One region of the Nonomuraea sp. ZG12 genome, then DNA from elsewhere that is predicted to be linked to it. Evidence: riboswitches for the same ligand, from Rfam matches in the RefSeq annotation. Region 1 holds a riboswitch; each other region holds the start of a gene.

Region 1 (7,720 bases):
TGACCGCGCTGGCCGAGCGGGCGGACATCGTGGTGGACGGCCCTGACGGGGTGTTGGCGCTGCTGAGAGAGCTGACGACGGCTTTCAGTCGATCGTGAGTGGCTTGCAAGTGCCTCGTTCTAACGTCGCCTCATGTCGAAGCGATCCCTTGCCGTCGTGGCGGTGGCCGCGGCTGCCGTCCTCATGGCGCCCGCCACCGCCACCGCCACTGCCACCGCTGCCGCCCCCGCCCACCAGCTGAAACTGCGCAACGGCCTGACCCTCTACCTGCCGATGAAGTGGCGGATCCACGGCGGCGGCACCGACTGGATCCACGTCGTCACCGGCAAGTGCGCCCACCCCGAGGGCGGCTTCTTCACCACGGACTGCAAGGGATTCTGGATCCTCGGACCGAAGGCGATCAAGCTGGGGGCCGAGGGGTTCGGGCCGTACAACGTGGACCGGGGCGGCTACTACCCCGCCTCGGACGTGCAGCGGTGCCCGGTCGACGGCAAGCTCCTGCGCGTGGAGAAGATCGGCCCGCACAAGAAGGGGCTGCGCCAGGTCGGGCCCGGCCACAAGGCCGCCTACCACGAGTTCCAGACCCGCTGCCGGACCCACTCGGGCAAGATCACCAGCACCCGCTTCACCACGCGCGAGTGGTATCTGCCGAAGACCAAGATCCTCGTCGTCGACACCTGGAAGACCCCAGGGCTGGCCACCGCCCTCCGGAACGCCGACTGGAACTGACCGGCCTCAGCCCAGCGCGTCGAGCTGGGCGGCCAGCCACTTCTGCGGGGGCAGCGCGGTGGCGGCCGACTCCAGCCCCTCGCGGCGGCGGGCCCGCTCCTCCTCCGGCATGACCAGCGCCTGGTGCAGCGCGCCGGCCGTGCCGCTGATGTCGTAGGGATTCACCATGAGCGCGTGCGGCCCGAGCTCGGCCGCCGCGCCCGCCTCGCGGGACAGCACCAGCGCGCAGCGCGGCGACAGGACCGGGCCCTCCTTGGCGACCAGGTTCATGCCGTCGCGGATCGGGTTGACCAGCAGCACGTCGGCCATCCGGTAGGCGGCCAGGGAGCGGGGATAGTCGTCCTCGACGTTGAGGATCAGCGGATCCCAGTCCTCCGTGGCGTACTCGTCCTCGATCTCCTGCGCGCAGCGCTGCACCGACGCGGTGTACTCGCGGTATTCGGGCAGGTCGTGCCTGCTGGGATAGGCGAACGCCAGGTGCACCACGCGACCGTGCCACTCGGGATGGGCGGCCAGGAACTCGCGGTAGGCGAGCAGGCCGCGCACGATGTTCTTCGACAGCTCGGTGCGGTCGATGCGCACGATGAGCCGGCGCTCGCCCACCTGCTCCCGCAGCGCCGCCATGTGGGACTCGACGTCCGGCTCGCCCGCTCGCGTCCACAGCGCCTTGCCGTCGACGCCCAGCGGGTGCACGCCGACGCGGGTGACCCGTCCCTCATGCGTGATCGTACGGTCCACCCGGTTCACCCGCGCGCCCAGCACGGCCTCGCAGCAGTCCATGAACGCCCCCGCCCACCGGTGGGTGAGGAAGCCCGCGTGATCGGCCCCCAGGATGCCCTCCAGGACCTCGCCGGCCACCTCGTCGGGCAGCAGCGAGAAGTACTCCGGCGGCGCCCACGGGGTGTGGCTGAAGTGCGCGATGCGCAGATCCGGCCGCTCGGCCCGGAGCATCGCCGGGGTCAGCGTCAGGTGATAGTCCTGCACCATCACGCGCGCGCCGTGCCCGGCCTCCTCGGCCAGCGCCAGTGCGAACGCCCCGTTGTAGTCGCGGTAGGACTCCCAGTCGCGCTGGAACCTGGTGCCGAAGTGGGGTGCGTTGGGGATGTCGTAGAGCAGGTGGTTGACGAACCACAGGGTGGAGTTGGCCACGGAGTTGTAGGCGCGGTGGAAGACGGCCGGCGCGATCTCGAGCATCCGCAGCGCCCCGGTCTCGTAGCCGGCGTGGTCGAGCCTGCCGCCGGGGGCCTGGCGGACGGCGCCGCGATCGCCGTCGGACAGGGCGGCGCACACCCAGAGCACGCCCTCGTCCTTGGCCACGCCGGACAGGCCCGACACGAGCCCGCCACCACCGCGTTTCATGGTCAGGTCACCGTCCTCGGATACGGTGAACGAGACCGGGCCTCTGTTCGAGGCGAGCAGGATGCTGTTCATTAAAGCTCCCTCCGACCTTAGGATCCCAGCTATGGCGCTTGATGAGCTAACCGAGGAACTGGCCCGCTCCGCCGCCGTCGGAGATCATCGCGCACTCGGCGAACTCCTGCGGAGGATCGAGCCGGACGTGCTGCGGCACTGCGCCCGCATCCTGCCCTACCACCAGGACGCGGAGGAGGCGGCGCAGGACACCTTGCTCGCCGTCGCGCGCAACATCGGGCGGTTCGAGGGGCGGGCCAGGTTCAGCACCTGGCTGCACATCGTGACCGCCAACTGCGCGCGCACCACCTACCGGTCGCTGAAGCGCAGGTCGGCCGAGCAGACCTCCGACGAGCTGCCCATGCAGAAGCCCGACGTCCGCCGGGTCAGCGTGATCGCCGGATCGCGGCTCGACCTGCTCGACGCCATGGAGGCGCTGGAGGCCGACAAGCCCGATCTGGCCCAGGCGCTGGTGCTGCGCGACATCGTCCAGCTCGACTACAGCGAGGTGGCCGAGCAGCTCAAGATCCCGCTCGGCACCGCCAAGTCGCGTATCCACCAGGCCCGCAAATATGTCCAGGCGGCGCTGGGCGAAGACTACCGATGAGACCTCGTATCTCGCATACTGAGATGACCGGGCAGGTCACGCGATTGATTGGGTAGAGTCCGGTCAGCAGCAACAACTGAATATTGCTCATCCAGAGGGGTGGAGGGACCGGCCCTGCGAAGCCCCGGCAACCCTCCCGGCTTGTGACTCGCGACCTGGCGAGGCCGACCGGGACTAGGTGCCAATTCCGGTCCGTGGTCAGGGTGGCCACGGGCGAAGATGAGGGAAGGCCTCGCTTCATGTCGCTCGACTTCGGTCCCGCCGTCGCTCTCTCCTGCCGCGAGTGCGGCACCCGCTATCCGCTCGGCCCGAGCTTCGCCTGTGCGGAGTGTTTCGGGCCGCTCGAAGCGGCCTACGATTTCGGCAACGTCACCCGGGCCTCCATCGAGGCCGGACCGGCCAACATCTGGCGGTACCGCGCGCTCCTGCCGGTGCCGGCCGACGTCGCCACCAAGCCCAACATGAACCCCGGCTGGACCAAGCTGGTCAAGGCGGGCAACCTCGGCAAGGCGCTGGGCATCAGGTCCCTCCACGTGAAGGACGACTCCGGCAACCCCACCCACTCCTTCAAGGACCGGGTGGTGGCCATCGCCGTCGAGGCGGCGCGCAACTTCGGCTTCCACACCCTGTCCTGCTCCTCCACCGGCAACCTGGCCGGCGCCGTGACGGCCGCGGCCGCCAGGGCCGGGCTGGACGCCTGCGTGTTCATCCCCGCGGGGCTGGAGCAGGCCAAGATCGCCATGGCCCGCGTGTTCGGCGGCAGGCTCGTCGGCATCGAGGGCACCTACGACGAGGTCAACCGGTTCTGCTCCGAGCTCATCGGTGACCCGATGGGCGACAAGTGGGGCTTCGTCAACGTCAACCTGAGGCCCTATTACGCCGAGGGCTCCAAGACGCTCGCCTACGAGATCGCCGAGCAGCTCGGCTGGAAGCTGCCCGAGCAGATCATCATCCCGGTGGCCTCCGGCTCCCAGCTCACGAAGATCGACAAGGGCTTCAAGGAGCTGATCGAGCTCGGGCTCGTCGAGGACGGCCCGTACAAGATCTACGGCGCGCAGGCGCTCGGCTGCTCGCCGGTGTCCACGGCCTACAAGGCGGGCCACGACGTGGTCCAGCCGGTCAAGCCCGACACCATCGCCAAGTCGCTGGCCATCGGCAACCCCGCCGACGGCCCTTACGTGCTCGACATCGCCCGCCGCACCGGCGGCGCGGTGGAGGACGTGACGGACCCCGAGATCGTCGCCGCGATCAAGCTGCTGGCCTCGACCGAGGGCATCTTCGCCGAGACGGCGGGCGGCGTCACGGTGGGCGTGCTGAAGAAGCTCGTCGACACCGGGCGGCTCGACCCGGAGCTGGAGACCGTGGTGCTCAACACCGGCGACGGGCTCAAGACGCTCGACGTCATCGCCGACGACGCCCAGCCCACGGCCGTGATCCGGCCCTCTCTCGACGCGTTCCGCGCGACTGTCTGACAATCAGGAAAGGCGAGGTTAATTCATGAGTGTTTCTGTGCGGATTCCCACCATCCTTCGCACCTACACCGGCGGTAACGCGGAGGTGAGTGGAGAGGGCGCGACCCTGCGTGACGTGCTCGCCAAGCTCGACTCCGACTACCCGGGGATTGGCGCCCGCATTCTCGATGAATCGGGCAAGATTCGGCGTTTTGTCAACGTTTATGTTGGCGAAGAGGACGTCCGTTTTGCCCAGGGCCTTGACACTCCGGCCCCTGAAGGCACTCAGGTCTCCATCATCCCGGCGGTCGCCGGCGGCTGAACCCGGTCACTGAAGAAGGCGCCCGCATGCGGGCGCCTTCTCTTTTTTCCGCAATCAAATTCAAGGTTGAACTACTTTCCGCACATGGTGAAATTTCCGGTTTGTCGGTTGACTCTGGTGCCAAACGTCGTGTCGCAGGTATGGTCGAGTGCGGTCGTCTGACTGATTCCCCAATTGTCACGACGATTGTGGGTCTCGCGGAGGAATGGGCGGGACCTATGAGCCCAGTAAGAGGAGTCGGAAGTGGCGCAGGGCACCGTCAAATGGTTCAACGCGGACAAGGGCTACGGCTTCATCGCGGTAGACGGTGGTAAGGATGTATTCGTCCATTACTCGGCAATCATGATGGATGGCTATCGATCTCTCGAACAGGGGCAACGGGTCGAGTTCGAGATCACGCAGGGCCAGAAGGGGCCGCAGGCGGAGTCCGTCCGTGCGGTCGCGTAGCTGGTAAGCCCCGGCAGCCCGCACGTCAGCGCAGTGCGTGCGGCCTGCCACCCCCTCGGTGTACGGCGGGCCGCCCTGGCCCGCCGTTCGCGCTGTACGGACTTGACCTGGGCGTGGGTGACGTCAGCTTGCACTCGACAGGGTAGAGTGCTAAACAATTCGTTGGCACTCTCTGTTGCAGAGTGCCAACCTGGGATCGAGACGATGGGGTCTGCCGACGGAGTTGCGGACCCACATGCCGTCGCGGGCGTCGGCTCGGTCCACAGCCAGCCACCCTGCAACTGGGAGGTCCAGCCTTATGGCAGCCAAGATGATCGCGTTTGACGAGGAAGCCCGGCGCGGTCTCGAGCGTGGTATGAACCAGCTCGCCGACGCCGTCAAGGTGACCCTGGGGCCCAAGGGCCGCAACGTCGTACTGGAGAAGAAGTGGGGCGCCCCCACGATCACCAACGACGGTGTGTCGATCGCCAAGGAGATCGAGCTCGAGGACCCGTGGGAGAAGATCGGCGCGGAGCTGGTCAAGGAAGTCGCCAAGAAGACGGACGACGTCGCTGGTGACGGCACCACGACCGCCACCGTGCTCGCCCAGGCGCTGGTGCGCGAGGGCCTGCGCAACGTCGCCGCCGGCGCGAACCCGATGGCCCTGAAGAAGGGCATCGAGGCCGCTGTCGAGCGGGTGAGCGAGGAGCTGTCCAAGCTCGCCAAGGACGTGGAGACCAAGGAGCAGATCGCTTCGACGGCCTCCATCTCCGCCGCCGACCCCGAGATCGGGGCGCTCATCGCCGAGGCGATGGACAAGGTCGGCAAGGAAGGCGTCATCACCGTCGAGGAGAGCAACACCTTCGGTCTGGAGCTTGAGCTCACCGAGGGCATGCGCTTCGACAAGGGCATGACGTCGATGTACTTCGTCACGGACTCCGACCGTATGGAGGCCGTGCTCGAGGACCCGTACATCCTGATCGTCAACTCGAAGGTCTCGGCGAACAAGGACCTGCTGCCCCTGCTCGACAAGGTCGTGCAGTCCGGCAAGCCGCTCCTGATCATCGCCGAGGACGTCGAGGGCGAGGCGCTGGCGACCCTGGTCGTCAACAAGATCCGCGGCCTGTTCCGCTCGGTGGCCGTCAAGGCCCCCGGCTTCGGTGACCGCCGCAAGGCCATGCTCGGCGACATCGCCACCCTCACCGGTGGTCAGGTCATCGCCGAGGAGGTCGGTCTCAAGCTGGAGAACGCCACGCTCGACCTGCTGGGCCGCGCCCGTAAGGTCGTGGTGACCAAGGACGAGACGACGATCGTCGACGGTGCCGGTGACGCCGACCAGATCGCCGGCCGGGTCAACGAGATCCGCGCCGAGATCGACCGCACCGACTCCGACTACGACCGCGAGAAGCTCCAGGAGCGTCTCGCCAAGCTGGCCGGCGGCGTCGCCGTCATCAAGGCCGGCGCGGCGACCGAGGTGGAGCTCAAGGAGCGCAAGCACCGCATCGAGGACGCCGTGCGTAACGCCAAGGCGGCCGTCGAGGAGGGCATCGTGCCCGGCGGTGGCGTCGCGCTGCTGCAGGCCGGCGCCAAGGCGTTCGACAAGCTCGAGCTCCTGGGCGACGAGGCCACCGGTGCCGCGATCGTGCGCAAGGCTCTGGAGGAGCCGCTCAAGCAGATCGCGGTCAACGCCGGCCTCGAGGGCGGCGTCGTGGTCGAGAAGGTGCGCAACCTCACCCCCGGTGAGGGCCTCAACGCGGCCACCGGCGAGTACGTCAACATGTTCCAGGCGGGCATCATCGACCCGGCCAAGGTGACGCGCTCCGCGCTGCAGAACGCCGCTTCCATCGCGGCGCTCTTCCTCACCACCGAGGCCGTCATCGCCGAGAAGCCCGAGAAGTCCCCCGCAGCCCCCGCCGGCATGCCCGGTGGCGGCGACATGGACTTCTAGCCCTTCAGTACCACGCGCCGGGTTTTTCCGGCACGTACAGCACCACATCAGAGCGGCCCGAAACCTGCCGGTTTCGGGCCGCTCTGGCGCTCTCCCCGCCTTTGCCCCGCTTTAGGCGCGGGCTTTTTTATTTACGGCCAGCCCGGTTCGACCGCCCGCCGCACAGGGCTGAGGGCCTCCAGGGAAACGGCCGCTGACCGGGTGACGGCGGGCCGCCGTTACGCGAGCCCGCACTTGACCATCCGCCGAATAACACGTCATCCCTCCACGTCCAGCCGCAGGCCCGGCCGATCGACCTAGGGAACTAGGCGAAGAAGCCGACCACCCGGCGAATGCGGTCGCCGGTGAAGTCCACGACGTCGTAGCCGGTTGCCGCAGGTGTGTCCGCGTTCGGTGCGCCCAGTTCCCAGGTGAACAGCGCCGTGTCATGGTGGGCGTTGATCACCCTGCCGAGGGTGAACACCATGTCGCCGAACTGCTCCTGGGAGCGGCCGATCGCCTCGGACAGCTCGCCGTGGCCGTGGAGACCGGCGTGGTCGGGAGCACTGTAGAACGAGTCCTCGGTGAAGACGGCCTTGATGAGGGCCTGGCGGGCGGCGGTGTCCCGCTCGTTCCAGATGTCGAGGTACCTGAGGATCAGGAGCGACCTCAACGCCAGGCCCCCGCTGCCGCCGCGCGCGCGACATAGGTCTCGAAATCGCGGGGTCGGCGGCCCAGGACGCGGTGCACGTCGTCGGTGACCTTGGCGGTCGCACCGCTGCGCATCAGGTCGAACATCTCCCCGACGTAGCTCGCGGTCTCGGGCGGGACCCCCTGCGCCACGAACG
Region 2 (7,720 bases), on a different contig from region 1:
GGCCATGACACTAGAGAAGACAGCGACCCTCCGTAGACAGCGCAGGGACGGCAGGGTCGCGATCGGGTTCCTCGCCCCGGTGTGCCTCGCCTTCGCCGTCTTCTACCTGTACCCGGCGATTCGCGGTGCGTGGTACTCCCTCACCGACTGGAACCTGCTGTCCGACCCGGCCTTCGTCGGCCTGGACAACTACGCGACCCTGGTGAGCGATCCGCTGTTCTGGAACGCTCTCAAGGTCACCGGCTACTACGTGGTGCTGACCATCACGCTGCAGATCGTCGGCGGGCTCGGCCTGGCGGCGCTGCTGCACCGCCTCACCCGGTCGCTGCTGATCCGGTCCCTGCTGCTGGTGCCGTGGCTGGTGCCCAGCGTGACCACCGCCCTGCTGTGGATGTGGCTGCTGGACGCCAACCTGGGCTTCTTCAACCATGTGCTGAGAGGTCTCGGCATGGAGAACCAGGGCTTCCTGACCTCGCCCGACCTGGCGCTGCCCAGCGTGGCCGTGATCAACGCCTGGAGCGGCGTCGGCTACACCGCCCTGCTGCTGTACGCCGGCATGCTGCTGATCCCGCCGCAGATCTACGAGGCGGCGGCGATCGACGGCACCGGTGAGGTGCGCCAGTTCTTCTCCATCACGATGCCGCTGCTCCGGCCCATCCTGGCGTTCGTGCTCGTGGTGTCGCTGATCGGCTCCTTCCAGCTCTTCGACACCATCGCCGTCACCACCAAGGGCGGGCCCGTCAACGCGACCCGGGTCGTCTACTTCTACATCTACGAGCAGGCGTTCACCCACTTCAAGATGGGGTACGCCTCCGCGCTGGCGCTGAGCCTGGTGCTCATCCTCGGCGTGCTGACCTTCATCCAGCTGCGCCTGCTGCGCGCCTCCACCTCGGATCTCACGTGAACCTGCCCAAGATCGGCCGCCTGGTGGCGTGGCTCTGCCTGATCGCGGCCCTGCTGATCTCGCTGTTCCCGCTCTACTGGATGCTGCGCACCGCCATCACCCCGGGCCGGGAGCTCGGCGCCGACAACGCCACGCTGCTGCCGGACAACCCCACGCTCATCAACTTCCAGCGGGTGCTCGGCCTGGTGAGCCGGGAGGAGGCACGGGCCGCCGGCGGCTCCGGTGCCGACCTGAACTTCTTCCTCTACCTGCGCAACTCCATCCTCTACACCGGCCTGATCACCATCGTCCAGACGCTGATGTGCGCGATGGCCGGCTACGCCTTCGCCCGGCTGCGCTTCCGGGGCAGGGACACGCTGTTCGGCGTGTTCGTCGCGGCGCTGATGGTGCCGCCGATCTTCACCCTGCTGCCCAACTTCGTCCTGGTCAAGGACCTCGGCTGGCTCAACACCCTGCCGGGGCTGGTGGCGCCCACCCTGCTCATGACGCCGTTCGCGGTCTTCTTCCTGCGCCAGTTCTTCCTCGGCATCCCGCGCGAGGTCGAGCAGGCGGCGCTCATCGACGGCGCGGGCGCGTGGACCGTCTTCTGGCGGGTGGTGCTGCCCATGACGAAGGGCCCCCTGCTCACCCTGGCCCTGACCACCGCGGTCTGGACCTGGAACGACTACCTGTGGCCGCTGCTGGTGGCTCCGGGCGAGGAGTCGCGGGTGCTCACCGCGGCCCTCGGCGTCTTCCTCAGGCAGTCGCCGAACACGGCGCCCGACTGGACCGGCCTGATGGCGGGCTCGGCGTTGTCGGTCATCCCGGTCCTGCTGCTGGTGGCCTTCTTCGGCCGCCGGCTCGTGGACTCGATCCAGTTCTCCGGCATGAAGGGATAAATGATGAAAAAGCTGGTCATAGCGGTGAGTGCCGTGGTGCTCACCGCGTCATGCGGCGGGGGCGGTGGCACGTCCGCTGGCGACGGGGTCACGCTGAACTACGTGCTCTGGGACGACGTGCAGCAGGGGGCCTACCAGCAGTGCGCGGACGCCTTCCAGAAGGCCAACCCGGACATCACCATCAAGATCACCCAGAGCGCCTGGGACCAGTACTGGCAGAACCTCACCACCCAGATGGTCTCCGGCGACGCCCCGGACGTGATCACCATGCAGGCGTCGTTCTATCCCCAGTTCGTGAAGAACGGCCAGCTCCTGGACCTGCAGCCGATGGTGACCGCGGACAAGGTCGACCTCACCCAGTACTGGCCCGGCCTGGCCGAGCAGTGGGTCAAGGACGGCAAGAGGTACGGCCTGCCCAAGGACTGGGACACCATGGCCATCGTCTACAACGTCAAGCAGGCCAAGGAGGCCGGCGTCGACCTGAGCGACCTGACCTGGAACCCGGACGACGGCGGCACCTTCGAGGACGCCCTGGCCAAGCTCACCGTCGACACCGCCGGCAAGCGCGGCGACGAGCCCGGCTTCGACAAGACCAAGATCGCCGTGCACGGCTACGCCCCTGAGCTGAACGACGGCTCCCTGGGCCAGAACAGCTGGGGCAACCTGGCGGTCTCCAACGGCTTCTCCTTCATCGACAAGAACCCGTTCGGCACCAAGTACTTCTACGACGACCCCAAGCTCATCGAGACCGCGACCTGGTACAAGAGCATCGCCGACAAGGGCTACACCCCGTCGTACGACAAGACCAGCTCACTCGGCACCGACGCCGTGCTCACCTCCGGCAAGGCCGCGCTCGGCATCACCGGCTCCTGGATGATCAAAACGTACCTGGACGCCACCGAGCAGGAGTTCGCCTTCGCCCCGCTGCCGACCGGCCCGCTGGGCCGCAAGTCCTCCTTCAACGGCCTGGCCGACGTGATCTACGCCGGCACCGAGCACAAGGACGCCGCCTGGAAGTGGGTGAAGTTCCTCGGCTCCACCGACTGCCAGAACATCGTCGCCGACAACGCCGTCGTCTTCCCCGCCATCCTCAGCGCCACCGAGCGCGTGCTGGCCGCGCACGAGAAGGCCGGCCGGGAGGTGCAGCTGTTCGTGGACGAGGCCAAGGCGAAGGACGGCACGTTCCTGCTGCCGGTCAGCGACCACGGCGACGAGATCAACCAGATCGTGGGCACCGCGCTCGACGAGGTCTGGCTCGGCCAGAAGGACGCCAAGACCGCCCTGACGGCGGCGAACCAGCAAGTGAACGGCCTGTTCGCGGGAGGCTGAGATCATGAGTCCCCCCTAGCGAGAGGCAGAGCATGCGACTTCCCCGGCATCTGATCGCGGCGCTGGCCGCCTTCTGCACCATCGCACTGACCGGGACGGCCCAGGCGGAGACCCGGACACAGGCACGACCCGCGCCCACCGCCGCCTCCGAGAAGGTCAAACTGCCCGCCCCCGTCCCCTGTCCCGGCTGCTGGCGGCCCGCGCTGAGGACGAGTTGGCAGTGGCAGCTCGCGTCCGTGCCCAAGGAACCGTTCCGCGACGTCACGATGTACGACATCGACGGCTTCGACGCCACGAAGGCGACCGTACGACGTCTGCACGCCACCAAGGCGGGCCGCAAGGTCGTCTGCTACATCAGCGCCGGGTCGTACGAGGAATGGCGGCCGGACGAGGCCGACTTCCCCGCCTCGGTGCTCGGCGACCCGCTCGACGAGTGGGAGGGCGAGCGCTGGCTCGACATCCGCAAGTACACCGGCGCCCTGGGCGACGTCATGCGAGCCCGCCTGGACATGTGCAAGGCCAAGGGCTTCGACGCGGTCGAGTTCGACAACGTCGACGGCTACACCAACGAGACCGGCTTCGACCTCGACGCCGCCGACCAGCTGCGTTACAACGCATGGCTGGCCAACCAGGCCCACACCCGCGGCCTGTCCGCCGGCCTGAAGAACGACCTCGCCCAGATCCCCGCGCTGCTGCCCTACTTCGACTGGGCGCTCAACGAGCAGTGCTGGCAGTACAAGGAGTGCACGACGAAGCAGAACGGCGACTACGGCTACGACCAGTTCGTCAAGGCGGGCAAGGCGGTGTTCACCGTCGAGTACGAGCTGCCCACCTCGAAGTTCTGCGCCAAGTCCAACGCCCAGAACTTCAACTCCCTGAAGAAGAAACTGAACCTGGACGCGTACCGAGTCGCCTGCAGATAGCCCTTTCGCCCGGTCGTGCGCACCCATGCACGACCGGGCCTTCTTGACGTGATCCCCGGACGGCCGAGAAGATGGCGGCTTCATCCAGAGGATCCGAGGGACCTGGCCCGGCGACGATCCGGCAACCTGCCTGCGCGAAGGTGCCAATGCCAGGAACGATGAGGAGAGCCATGCGGCCGCGGCTTGACGTTCCCGTGCTCCACGGATCGCTCGTACGACTGGCACCGCTCACCGCGGGTCACACGGCGGATCTCGTACGGGCGGCAGAGGAGGATCGTTCCTCCTACGCCTACACCCTGGTGCCACGGGCCACCGAGATGGACGCCTACCTGGCGGCGCAGTTCGCCCGCGAACGCGAGGGACTGATCCCCTTCGCCCAGGTTCGAGTGGCGGACGGGATGGCGGTGGGCTGCACCGCCTTCTGGAACCCGCGCACCTGGCCGGCCCGGCCGGAGCTCCGCGCCATCGAGATCGGCTGGACCTGGCTCGCCGCCTCGGCCCAGGGCACCGGGATCAACGTCGAGGCGAAGCTCCTGCTGTTCACCTACGCGTTCGAGACGTTGGGCGTGACCCGCGTGGACCTCAAGACCGACGCCCGCAACGAACGCTCCCGCCGCGCGATCGAACGCCTCGGCGCGCGTTTCGAGGGCGTGCTGCGCAACTGGTCACCATCGTGGGCCCCCGGCGAGGAGGGGCGGCTACGCGACTCCGCCATGTTCTCGGTCATCGACACCGAATGGCCCGCCGTCAAGTCGTCCCTGCACGCCCGCCTCGAAGTCACCGATCCATGACGAAGCTGTGCACCTCTTTCCGCCTCGCGTACGCGCGCACGATCGCCGCCCCTCCCCCAGCACACCCACGAGAGAAACACCCAGCGGCCCGATCTCCTGCTCCTCCGAGCCCGGCAGCTCAGCGACTTCCGGTACGTCTGCCGATCTTGACGGTAGTCCAGCGACATGATCCAAAGGAGACACCGGCCCGTCCCGTCAGAGGGCGGATCGATGTCAACAGCACAGATCGCCCCAAGAAGGGAAGTCGTTATGGACGTCGGGAAGAGCAGGCGCCTGGCCACGCTCGCATCAGTGGGTGCGCTGACGGCAGCACTGTTACCGGTAGGAGGCATGGCTACCGCCTCGTCTGCCACGCCTCAGGTTCATGCCTGTGTCAGCAAGATCACCCGCGTTGCTCGGATAGTCGACCCGGGAGCCGGGTGTCTCTTCACCGAGGTTGCCGTCCAGTGGGGTGCCGAAGGACCGGCCGGCCCGGTGGGAGCCGCTGGACCGCAGGGCGAGCAAGGGCCCAGGGGTGACACCGGCCCCGCCGGGCCCCGAGGCGAGGCTGGGGAGACCGGCCCGCAAGGCCTCAAGGGCGACGCGGGGGAGACCGGCCCCCAGGGCGAACAGGGGCTCCAGGGAGCACAGGGACCCAGGGGCGAGAAGGGTGATCCCGGAGGAGTGAGAGGGGCCGAAGTAAAGGAGGCTCCCATCATCGGCGGCTCCGGCGCAGCCATGTGCGACCCCGGCCAGTCCGCGACCGGCGGCGGCTACAAGATCAACAACGGTACGGGCCACGCCTACCAGAGCCTCCCCGTATTCGGCGTGTCCAAGGACCCACGAGGCTGGGAGGTCAGGACAACCAACTCAGCCAACGGAACCGTCTATGTCATCTGCGCCCCTTGGGGCTGACCACCAGGCATGATCCCTGACTCTCGACATCCCCAGCCGGCCTTGGCCGCTCATCCAAGCGCCACATGATCGAGAAGGGGACAGCCTCATCGGCCTTGTCGAGGGCCACGGTGACATAGGACCGCCTGCACGGTTTCAGAGGATCAACCACACGGCCGCTTTCAGCGCACGGAGAGCTATCGTGATGCGCGAGCAGTTCGATCATCTGACACCCCCGCCGAATGGGACGCCTTCCTCAACGGCGTGAAAGCCAACGAATTCGGCTGAGTTCGTACATAGCCGTCACTACAGAATCCGAGCCGACCAGGCGGTCAGCGCACCGAGCCCCAAAGAGCCATTCGGGCAGAGAGTCAGAAATATCCTGACTCTCTGCCCGGCTGCCACCCGGCAGCCCAGCATGCCGGCGCATCGCGGTGTCGGCCTCATCTCGCCACATCGGACGCCATCCGCGACAGCGTGAGGGCCGGCGATTCAGCCGGGCGGGTCAGAGCGAGAATGCCGCCTTCGTCCATTGGTACTGGGCGTCCAGTGCCTCGCCCAGCAGCCCGAACAGCTCCCCGGGCAGCGCCTCCTCGACGCGGGCAGGTGGCCCGAAACGTCCCCGCGCGTCCCGCTCGGCCACCAACATCACCCGGCCGCCCGCCCGGTCGACCCCCAGCACCGTCACCGCGTCCCGGACATCCACGCATGCCTCGGCGTCGCCCTCGCGGTAATACCCCTCGGCCAGGTTGTGCAGCAGCGCGACGGCGGCGCGGCCCGGCGCCATCGACTTCGCCGGACAGACGAGCACCATCGCGTCCACACGCATGGTCGACGCCATCCGCTGGGTGGGCTCGTCGAAGGACCCCTTCGGCGGCACGGGCTGAGCCCGCATGGAGTCGGCGGCCATGGTGAGCAGGGACGCCGGATGGACGGCCGCCGCCTGCGACCCCAGGTCGAACGGCAGATATCCGACCATCGGAAAGGGCGGATCGGGCATCGTGTTGTAGCCGAGGAAGAGGCCGAGCGAATCGGGTGCGCCGGACAAGGCAGACAGCGCGCCTTGCGCCACCCGGCCCAGTCCCCCGCATCCGTGGTCGGGCAGGTCATTGGCGGAACGCAACATCGACATGCACATAGTGTCGCAGATCGATCACGAAGAGTTGCTTTCATCGCCGGCGAACGACCCCCGAAACGCGGCGCGACGATGAAACATGGGGTCGACCATCTACGCTACGCATCGCTAGTATCACAGTGAGTAGCCATGGACGGTCGGCAGAAACCGTCACGCCACTTGTGCACCCCCCGTCCTCACCCTGGCGAGGGTTTCACCCCAACTGCCGATGAGAGAAAGGGATCAACCCACTATGCACAAAGCTCTCAAGACCGCCATCGTCATGACCAGCGCCGGCGCCGCGATGAGCCTCCTGGCGCTCCAGGGCATTGCAACAGCAGCAGCGGCGATCCCCGCGGGTAACGCCCCGTCCTGCGTCACCGTCTGGCAGAACACGGGCACCATCACCAAGACCGGCTACGCCAGGAACGACTGTGGCGAGACGATGAACCTCAAGATCGTCTGGGCGCACGGCGTCGACGGAAGCTGTCAGACCGCACGCCCTGGCGACACCATCTCGAGCAAGGTGCCGCGCGGCCCGAGGAACTTCGACGGCGCCGGCCTGTGCTGACCTGAAACCACAGGCAGGAACAACTCCCGCTCGATGCGAACGGGGGTTGTTCCTCAGACCCGACCGGCCACTTGAGCTGCGAAGGGCGGCGAACATGATGTCACGCATTCGCCCTCAGTCCTACGCTATGCATCACTAAGGTCACGTGGCGTGGCCATTGATGTCGGCAGAAACCAGTTGCGAGCCCGCTCATCCGCTGGCGAGTGATGCCCTGGAGAAGGAACCATCAGCCGCGCTGTTGCTCTTCTACGGCGCCGAGTGCGGCCTCAAGGCGGAAATCCTCCACCAGCGTGGCCTGAGAACCACCGCTGACCTTCCTGACCACCTGCGCAACCAT
Region 3 (7,720 bases), on a different contig from region 1:
CCACCAGCGCCAGATAGTCGAGCTCCAGCGCGGGCGCGGCGGCGTCGAGCACCTCTCGCGCGGCGGCGCGGATCTTCGCCGGCTCCCGCTCGGCGGCACCGGCGCGCAGGGCGCGGGACAGCGCCAGCGCGACCTGGCGCTCACCGGCCGACAGGTAGCGGTTGCGGCTCGACAGCGCCAGGCCGTCGGGCTCCCGAACCGTGGGCGCGCCCACGATCTCGACGGGCACGTCCAGGTCCGCGACCATGCGCCTGATCATGGCGAGCTGCTGGGCGTCCTTCTGACCGAACACCGCGACGTCGGGCCGTACCAGGTTGAACAGCTTGAGCACGACCGTGAGCATCCCGTCGAAGTGGCCCGGCCTGGAGGCGCCCTCGACGATCCGCCCCATCTCGCCGGAGTGGACGCTCACCTGGCGGTCCGGGGGATACATGTCCTGCGCGGCCGGGGCGAACACCACCTCGGCGCCCTCCTCCCGGCACACCTCAAGGTCGGGGTCGAACGTGCGCGGATAGCGGGAGAAGTCCTCGTTCGGCCCGAACTGCAGAGGGTTGACGAAGATGCTGACCACGACCTGGTCGGCACGCGCGCGGGCCGTCCGGATGAGCGAGCGGTGACCCTCGTGCAGGGCTCCCATGGTGGGCACCAGGGCGACGGTCCCGGCACCGCGAGCCTTGATCAGGTCGGTGCGGTTCCTGGCGACGATCAGGTCCATCCGGGGCCTCCGAGAGCGGCGGTCAGCGAGGTGGCGGGTCCACGCCGTGACCGGCTGCGGTCAGGTCCATATGTTGCCACCCAGCGCGTCGAGCAGCCGCTCCGCCTCCTCCGGCTTCAGCAGACCGGCCGCCAGCGCGCGGTCCGCGGTGAGCCTGGCCAGCGCCACATAGGCGTCGGCCGCCTCGGGAGCGCTCAGGATCAGCGCGTCGACGTGCTTGCGCACGGTGCCCGCGTCGCCGCGCACCACCGGCCCGGTCAGGCCCGCGAGGCCCAGCCTGAGCACGTTGTCCAGGGCGGCGCCGAGCAGCGGGCCGAGCATCCGCCCGGGGTGCTCGACGCCGATGCGCCGCAGCAGCTCGCCGGACTCGGCGATGAGCGTGACCATGTGGTTGGCCGCGCTGGCCAGGGCCGCGTGGTAGAGGGCACGGTCGGCGTCGGCGATCCAGACGGGCTCGCCGCCCATCTCGATGACCAGGGCCTCGGCGATGGGGCGCAGCGGCTCGGGCGCGGTGACGCCGAACGAGCAGCCGGTGATCCGGTTGAGGTCGTCGTCCCTGCCGGTGAACGTCATCACCGGGTGCAGCGCGAGCGGCAGCGCGCCCGCCTTGGCCGCCGGCTCCAGCACGGACAGCCCGTAGGCACCGCTGGTGTGCACGAGCAGCTTGCCCTGAAGAGCGGCCCCCGTCGCCGCCAGGCCGCCGACGAGATCGGGCAGCGTGTCGTCGGGCACGGTGAGCAGGATCAGCTCCGCCGCGCCGACGACCTCGTCCGGCCGGGTGGGCTCGAGACCCAGCCGGTCGATCACCCATCCCCTGGAGGCGTCGGACACCCCACTCGCTGCCACGACCCGGTGGCCCGCCTGCGCCAGAGCGGCGCCGAGGGCGGAGCCCACCTTGCCTGCTCCCAGCACGCCGACGGTCAGCCGTGCCGGGCGATCACCTGCGTCCATGCCGTCTCACCCCTGTCGACCCAATGGCGCTGCCGACCAGCGTAACGGCCGGGCGGAGGCACGTATGTGACCGGGGTTTTGCCGCATGTCGCGTTATGGACAAATGGGACAAGGGCATACAAATGGTGCACCCCCTGTCGGGATGAGATGAGGAGAGGGGTTCATCGCATGGCAGCGGGCGCCGAGTCGCAGGACCCGACGCCCGCACAGTGCGCGAACCTCTTGGAGGTGCACCGGTGGCCACCACCGCCGATCGGCGGCCACTCGTCGAGCTCGGACCGGTCATCGGCCGGTCCGAGCCCTTCATGCGTCAGCGGACGCTGGAGCCGCCCTTGCAACCGGAGACGGCCTGGCCGATGGCTGCGACGGAGTTGCCGCAGACGTTGATGGGAGCGGTGATGGGCACGGTGACGGCGTTTTCGGAGAGCACGTCGTTGTGGCCGGGGACGATGCCGGCCTGAGCCGGTGCGGCCAGTGAGAGCATGGCGAATGCACCGACCACGACGATGGTCTTCTTGGACACGAGAGCTCCTCTCGAAATGCGGCAGAGCCGCAGGGATGAGCCACCACTCGAATTACCGTGAGCAGTCACTCGGTAACAACGAGTTAACGATAGAGCAAGTCCTGCACATTGTGTAGCGACAAAATAACGCATTGTGTAGCGTGAGATATTTCTAATATGTGGCTCACCTGGCGTGCCGCCATGGACCGCGCGCTGTACAGCGAGAGCGGCTTCTACCTGCGGGAACGGCCCTCAGGTCACTTCCGCACCTCGGTCAGCGCCTCGGCGGTGTTCGCCGAGGCCGTGCTGTCCCTGCTCGTGCAGGTGGACGCGGAGCTCGGCATGCCGGGCAAGCTCGACCTGGTCGACATCGGCGCCGGCGAGGGGGTGCTCGTCGGCCGGGTGCTCGGCGCGGCCGACCCCGAACTGCGCAGCAGACTCCGGGTGACAGCCGTCGACCTGTCCCCGCGGCCGCCGGGCCTGCCACCTGAGATCGACTGGCGTGCCACCGTCCCCGCCGGGATCAACGGCCTGGCCATCGCCAACGAGTGGCTGGACAACATCCCGCTGGACGTCGCCGAGCAGACCTGCGACGGGCCCCGGCTCGTCCTGGTCGACACCGAGACCGGCGCCGAACGGCTCGGCGACCCTCCCACCGAAGCCGATCGGGAGTGGCTCGATCGATGGTGGCCGCTGTCGGGCACCGGCGCGCGGGCCGAGATCGGGTGGCCGCGCGACGCCGCCTGGGCGACGGTCCTGGCACGGCTCGAACGGGGTCGCGCGATCGCCGTTGATTATGCACACCCTGTGGATAACCGTCCCCCTTGTGGCACGCTCACGGGATACCGCGACGGCGCGGTGGTGATGCCCGTCCCCGACGGGACCTGCGACATCACCGCTCACGTGGCGCTCGACGCGTGCGCCGAGGCGGGCCGGTGGGCCGGTGCGATATCCACAACGTTGTCCACACAACGCGTCGCGCTGCGTGCTCTGGGGATCACCGGCACACGCCCGCCGCTCGACCTGGCCCGGGTCAACGCGCGCGGTTATCTCAGGTCCCTCGCACGGGCCTCGGAGGAGGCCGAGCTGATCGATTCGTCTGGTTTGGGAGGATTCGGCTGGCTCAGTCAGAGCCGGTGAATCAGGGCCGGCGGATCAGGCCACTCTGAGGTCGAGCGACTCCAGGCCCCGGATGACGTAGCCCGGCTTCCACACCGGCTCCCTGACGAGCTCCAGCTTCGGCGCGCGGTCCATCAGCGCGCCGAACGACTCGATCAGCTCGATCCTGGCCAGCGGCGCTCCCAGGCAGAAGTGGATGCCCGCGCCGAAGGAGATGTGCGGATTGTCCACCCGGCCCACGTCGAGCCGGTCCGGGTCGCCGAACACTTCCCCGTCGCGGTTGGCCGAGCCGAACAGCAGCGCGACCTCCACGCCGCGCGGGATGACGACCCCGCCGACCTCGATGTCCTCCAGCACCCAGCGCTCGAACATCTGCAGCGGCGTGTCCCACCGCATCAGCTCCTCGATCGCCGTCGGCAGCAGCCCGCGATCCTCCCGCAGGCGTGCGAGCTCGGCCGGGTTCCTGAACAGGGACCACCAGCCGTTGCCCGTCACGTTCACCGTGGCCTCGTGGCCCGCGTTGAGCAGCAGCACACAGGTGCCGACCAGCTCGTCCTCGGTGAGCTCGTCGATCTGGGCGAGCGCGCTGATCAGGTCGTCGCCGGGCCGGGCCGCCCGCTCGCGGGCCAGCTCCTTGAGGTAGCCGGCGAACTCCGACGCCGCCCGGACGGCCGTGTGCTGCGCCTCGGGGGCCGGGTTGAGCTCGTACATCCCGCAGATGTCAGCCGACCAGGGGCGCAGCAGGTGGCGGTCGGCGTCGGGGATGCCGAGCATCTCCGCGATCACCGTCACCGGGAGCGGCTCGGCCACCTCGGCGACGAGGTCGCCGCCGCCCCGCTCGACGAACGCGTCCACCAGGCCGCCCGCGATGGCCCGCACGCGGGGGCGCAGCGACTCCACCATGCGCGGGGTGAACGCCCTGGAGACCAGGCGGCGCAACCGGGTGTGCACCGGCGGCTCGACGTCGAGCATGCCCGCCCTGATCACCCGCCAGAACGGCTCCTGGAACTCCGGCTCGGGCTCCTGGCCGAACTCCTCGTGCGTGGCCACATGCAGGTAGGACCGGCCCAGGCGGCGGTCCCTGAGCAGGGCGTTCACGTCGGCGTGGCGGGCGATCAGCCACTGGCCCGTCGGCTCGAAGAAGCTGACCGGGGCCTGCTGCCTCAGCTCGGCGTAGACCCCGTACGGGTCGGCCACGAAATCGGGATTCCAGGGATCAAAGTGCACAAGTGCATCCTAAAGGCGGGGGTTGCCTTTCATGGGCGGGTGTCGGTTATAGTGCCTGACGTAGGTCATGAGTGCCAGCGTCAAGCCCCGGCTCGCTGGCCGGCAACCCTCGCGTCCGCGGCGGGGTGCCCCGGGTGAAGACCTGGTCCGTCACGAGGTGTGGCGGGCAAGCGCGGGCTCCGTGGTCTCCAGGGGTCCGACGACCTCAGGAGTTTCGCCGTGCCCACGTTGACGATTTTCAGCAACGCTCCCCAGCAGGACCAGGCCGCCGCCCCCGTCCGGCAGGGCAGGACCATCCCCGCCGTGCTCGGCGCCGACCTCGAGGTGCCCGTCAAGGGCGGCAAGCTGGTCGGCTACGCCAACCTCGACTACGCCGCCAGCGCCCCCTGTCTGGAGCCGGTCAGCGCGGCCGTCACGGCAGCGCTCCCGGCCTACTCCAGCGTGCACCGCGGCGCGGGATACGCCTCCCAGCTCACCACCGCCCGCTACGAGCAGGCCCGCCACACCGTACGGGCCTTCGCCGGCGCCCGCCCCGACGACGCCGTCATCTTCACCCGCAACACCACCGACGCCACCAACCTGCTGGCCCGCTGCCTGCCGGACGACACCACCGTGATCGTCTTCGACACCGAGCACCACGCCTCACTGCTGCCCTGGAAGCGGACCGTACGACTCGCGCCGCCTGCCTTCCCCGGCGAGGCGGTCCGCGCCGCCGACGAGGCGCTGGCCGGGGTCGACGGGCCCAAGCTGCTCGTCGTCACCGCCGCCTCCAACGTCACCGGCGAGCTGTGGCCGATCGCGGCCCTGGCCCACATCGCGCACCGGCACGGCGCCCGCATCCTGGTCGACGCCGCCCAGCTCGTGCCGCACCGCCCGATCAACCTGACGGCGCTCGACCTGGACTACGTGGCCTTCTCCGGGCACAAGCTGTACGCCCCCTTCGGCGCGGGGGTGCTGCTGGGCCGCCGTGACTGGCTGGCGGACGGCGAGCCGTACCTGAAGGGCGGCGGCGCGGTGCGCTCGGTCGGGGAGGCCGGGCAGTCCGGACAGGCCGGGCAGGTCGGGCAGGCCGACGACGGCGCCGACTGGCACGACGACCCCGAGCCCCGGCACGAGGCCGGCACGCCGAACGTGCTGGGTGCCATCGCGCTCGCCGCCGCCTGCGACGCTCTCACCGCCACCGGCTGGACGGCGCTGGTCAAGGAGGAGGAGCGCCTGGTCGCGCGGCTGCGGGCGGGTCTGGCCTCGATCGCGGGCGTGCGGGAGCTGTCACTGTGGGGACCCGCCCACCCGCGGGTGGGCATCGTCTCCTTCACCGTCGACGGTCACTCCGCCCGCGAGGTCGCCGAGGTGCTGTCCGGCGAGTACGGGATCGGGGTGCGGGACGGCAAGTTCTGCGCGCACCCGTTCGTGCGGCACCTGCTCGGCACCGCCGACGGCGGCTGCGAGGACGACACCGCCTCGGCCGTGCGGGCCTCGATCGGCATCGGCTCCACGCAGGAGCACGTCGACCGGCTCGTCGAGGCGCTGCGGGACCTCGTGGCGCGGTGACGGATCAGCGGTTGGGCGGCTTCGGCGGCCTGCGCTGCTCGTCACCGATCAGCGCGTTGACGTCCCGCATGTCCTCCTCGCTGAGCGCGTCGGACCGGTGCCCGGACGGCTGCCTGGGCACGGGGTGCTGCCGCGTCTCGTCCTGAGGCCCCGGCCCCGCGTCCTCCCGGTATCCGGTCTGGGTGTCGTCCCTGTATCCGGTCTGGGTGTCGTCCCTGTACACCGGCTGCGTGTCCTCCCTCGGAGGCCGCTCCGGCCGGTAGCCGGGCTGCTCGTCCCGGTAGACCGGCTGGGTGTCCTCGCGGTGGGCGGGTGCCGGCCGGCCGGCCGACGCCTTCTCGGCCGCGCGCCGCTGCGCGCGCTTCCGGTAGATGCCGTGGATGATGCCGTCCAGGCCGAGCCTGCCGCCGCCCAGCGCCAGGAGCAGCAGCGCGACCGAGCCCAGCGCGGCGGCCAGCTCCCAGCCGCCCTCCTGGACGAAGACCCCGTTGTTCCAGTGGGCGAACGCGATCGCCCCGATCATGCCGATCAGCAGCAGCAGCGCCGCGGGTCGCACCAGCAGGCCGATGATCAACAAGGCACCGCCGACGGTCTCGACGACCGTGCTGAACGCGGCGGCCAGTTGCGGCTGCGGCACGCCCATCTGGGCGAACCCCTCGGACGTGGCGCCCAGACCGCCTTGCCACTTCTGCCATCCGTGCGCGACGAAGATCACTCCGACGACCACCCTGGCGATCAGGGCAGCTATGTCGTACACAACCCTTTTCATGATGATTTCTCCCCCGTTTCCGGTATTACTCCCCCTGACCGGCTAAGGGATGCACCCGCATACCGTTCCTTGACCTGCCCCAGCGCTGGATCACCACTGCGCCCGGTGGCAGCATTGCTTTTATGACGGAACGCGTAGTGGGAATCGGAGCGGGCGCGAAAGAGCTGGCCACCGAGGACATGATCCTCAACATCGGCCCGCAGCACCCCTCGACGCACGGCGTGCTCCGGCTCCGCCTGACTCTCGACGGCGAGCGCATCTCCACCGCCGAGCCGATCATCGGCTACATGCACCGGGGCGCGGAGAAGCTGTTCGAGGTCCGCGACTACCGGCAGATCCTGGTCCTGGCCAACCGGCACGACTGGTTGTCGGCCTTCGCCAACGAGCTGGGCGTGGTCATCGCCGTCGAGCGCATGCTCGGCATGGAGCCGCCGGTCAGGGCCGTGTGGTCGCGCACCCTGCTGGCCGAGCTCAACAGAGTGCTCAACCATCTGATGTTCCTCGGCTCCTACCCGCTGGAGCTGGGCGCCATCACGCCCGTCTTCTACGCCTTCAGCGAGCGCGAGCGCATCCAGGCGGTGATGGAGGAGATCTCCGGCGGGCGCATGCACTACATGTTCAACCGGGTCGGCGGACTCAAGGAGGACCTGCCGCTCGGCTGGCTGGACCGGGTCGCCGAGGCCACCGCCGAGACCAGGCGCCGCATCCCCGACATCGAGAACCTCATTCTCAACAACGAGATCTTCGTCGCCCGCACCCGGGGTGTCGGCGTGCTCACCCACGAGCAGATCATGCAGTACGGCGTGAGCGGTCCCGTCGCCCGCGCCTCCGGGGTCGACTTCGACCTGCGGCGCGACGACCCGTACCTCGCCTACTCCGAGCTGCC

What was found. A riboswitch is a leader RNA that binds a small molecule or an ion and turns the genes downstream of it on or off. The one in region 1 is predicted to bind S-adenosylmethionine.
Region 2: it holds a riboswitch for S-adenosylmethionine, as region 1 does, so the genes downstream of both, ACTMTF_RS21275 (GNAT family N-acetyltransferase) here and thrC (threonine synthase) in region 1, are expected to answer to the same signal.
Region 3: it holds a riboswitch for S-adenosylmethionine, as region 1 does, so the genes downstream of both, ACTMTF_RS39080 (aminotransferase class V-fold PLP-dependent enzyme) here and thrC (threonine synthase) in region 1, are expected to answer to the same signal.

The regions. Positions count from the first base shown of each region.
Region 1 is NZ_JBQHCW010000014.1:27,773-35,492, forward strand. It holds gene otsB (trehalose-phosphatase) at 1-98, shown strand, start outside; gene ACTMTF_RS30850 (hypothetical protein) at 133-729, shown strand; gene ACTMTF_RS30855 (alpha,alpha-trehalose-phosphate synthase (UDP-forming)) at 736-2,160, opposite strand; gene ACTMTF_RS30860 (RNA polymerase sigma factor) at 2,192-2,746, shown strand; SAM riboswitch class I at 2,831-2,972, shown strand; gene thrC (threonine synthase) at 2,986-4,218, shown strand; gene ACTMTF_RS30870 (MoaD/ThiS family protein) at 4,244-4,519, shown strand; gene ACTMTF_RS30875 (cold-shock protein) at 4,763-4,966, shown strand; gene groL (chaperonin GroEL) at 5,265-6,893, shown strand; gene ACTMTF_RS30885 (nuclear transport factor 2 family protein) at 7,198-7,545, opposite strand; gene ACTMTF_RS30890 (NAD(P)H-binding protein) at 7,542-7,720, opposite strand, start outside.
Region 2 is NZ_JBQHCW010000007.1:127,421-135,140, forward strand. It holds gene ACTMTF_RS21255 (carbohydrate ABC transporter permease) at 5-904, shown strand; gene ACTMTF_RS21260 (carbohydrate ABC transporter permease) at 901-1,782, shown strand; gene ACTMTF_RS21265 (ABC transporter substrate-binding protein) at 1,783-3,111, shown strand; gene ACTMTF_RS21270 (endo alpha-1,4 polygalactosaminidase) at 3,144-4,034, shown strand; SAM riboswitch class I at 4,112-4,199, shown strand; gene ACTMTF_RS21275 (GNAT family N-acetyltransferase) at 4,205-4,825, shown strand; gene ACTMTF_RS21280 (hypothetical protein) at 5,300-5,719, shown strand; gene ACTMTF_RS21285 (hypothetical protein) at 6,204-6,830, opposite strand; gene ACTMTF_RS21290 (hypothetical protein) at 7,066-7,383, shown strand; gene ACTMTF_RS21295 (hypothetical protein) at 7,529-7,720, shown strand, end outside.
Region 3 is NZ_JBQHCW010000023.1:100,136-107,855, forward strand. It holds gene panC (pantoate--beta-alanine ligase) at 1-715, opposite strand, end outside; gene ACTMTF_RS39060 (Rossmann-like and DUF2520 domain-containing protein) at 776-1,666, opposite strand; gene ACTMTF_RS39065 (chaplin family protein) at 1,977-2,189, opposite strand; gene ACTMTF_RS39070 (SAM-dependent methyltransferase) at 2,346-3,308, shown strand; gene ACTMTF_RS39075 (cytochrome P450) at 3,324-4,514, opposite strand; SAM riboswitch class IV at 4,578-4,693, shown strand; gene ACTMTF_RS39080 (aminotransferase class V-fold PLP-dependent enzyme) at 4,734-6,065, shown strand; gene ACTMTF_RS39085 (DoxX family protein) at 6,070-6,834, opposite strand; gene ACTMTF_RS39090 (NADH-quinone oxidoreductase subunit D) at 6,957-7,720, shown strand, end outside.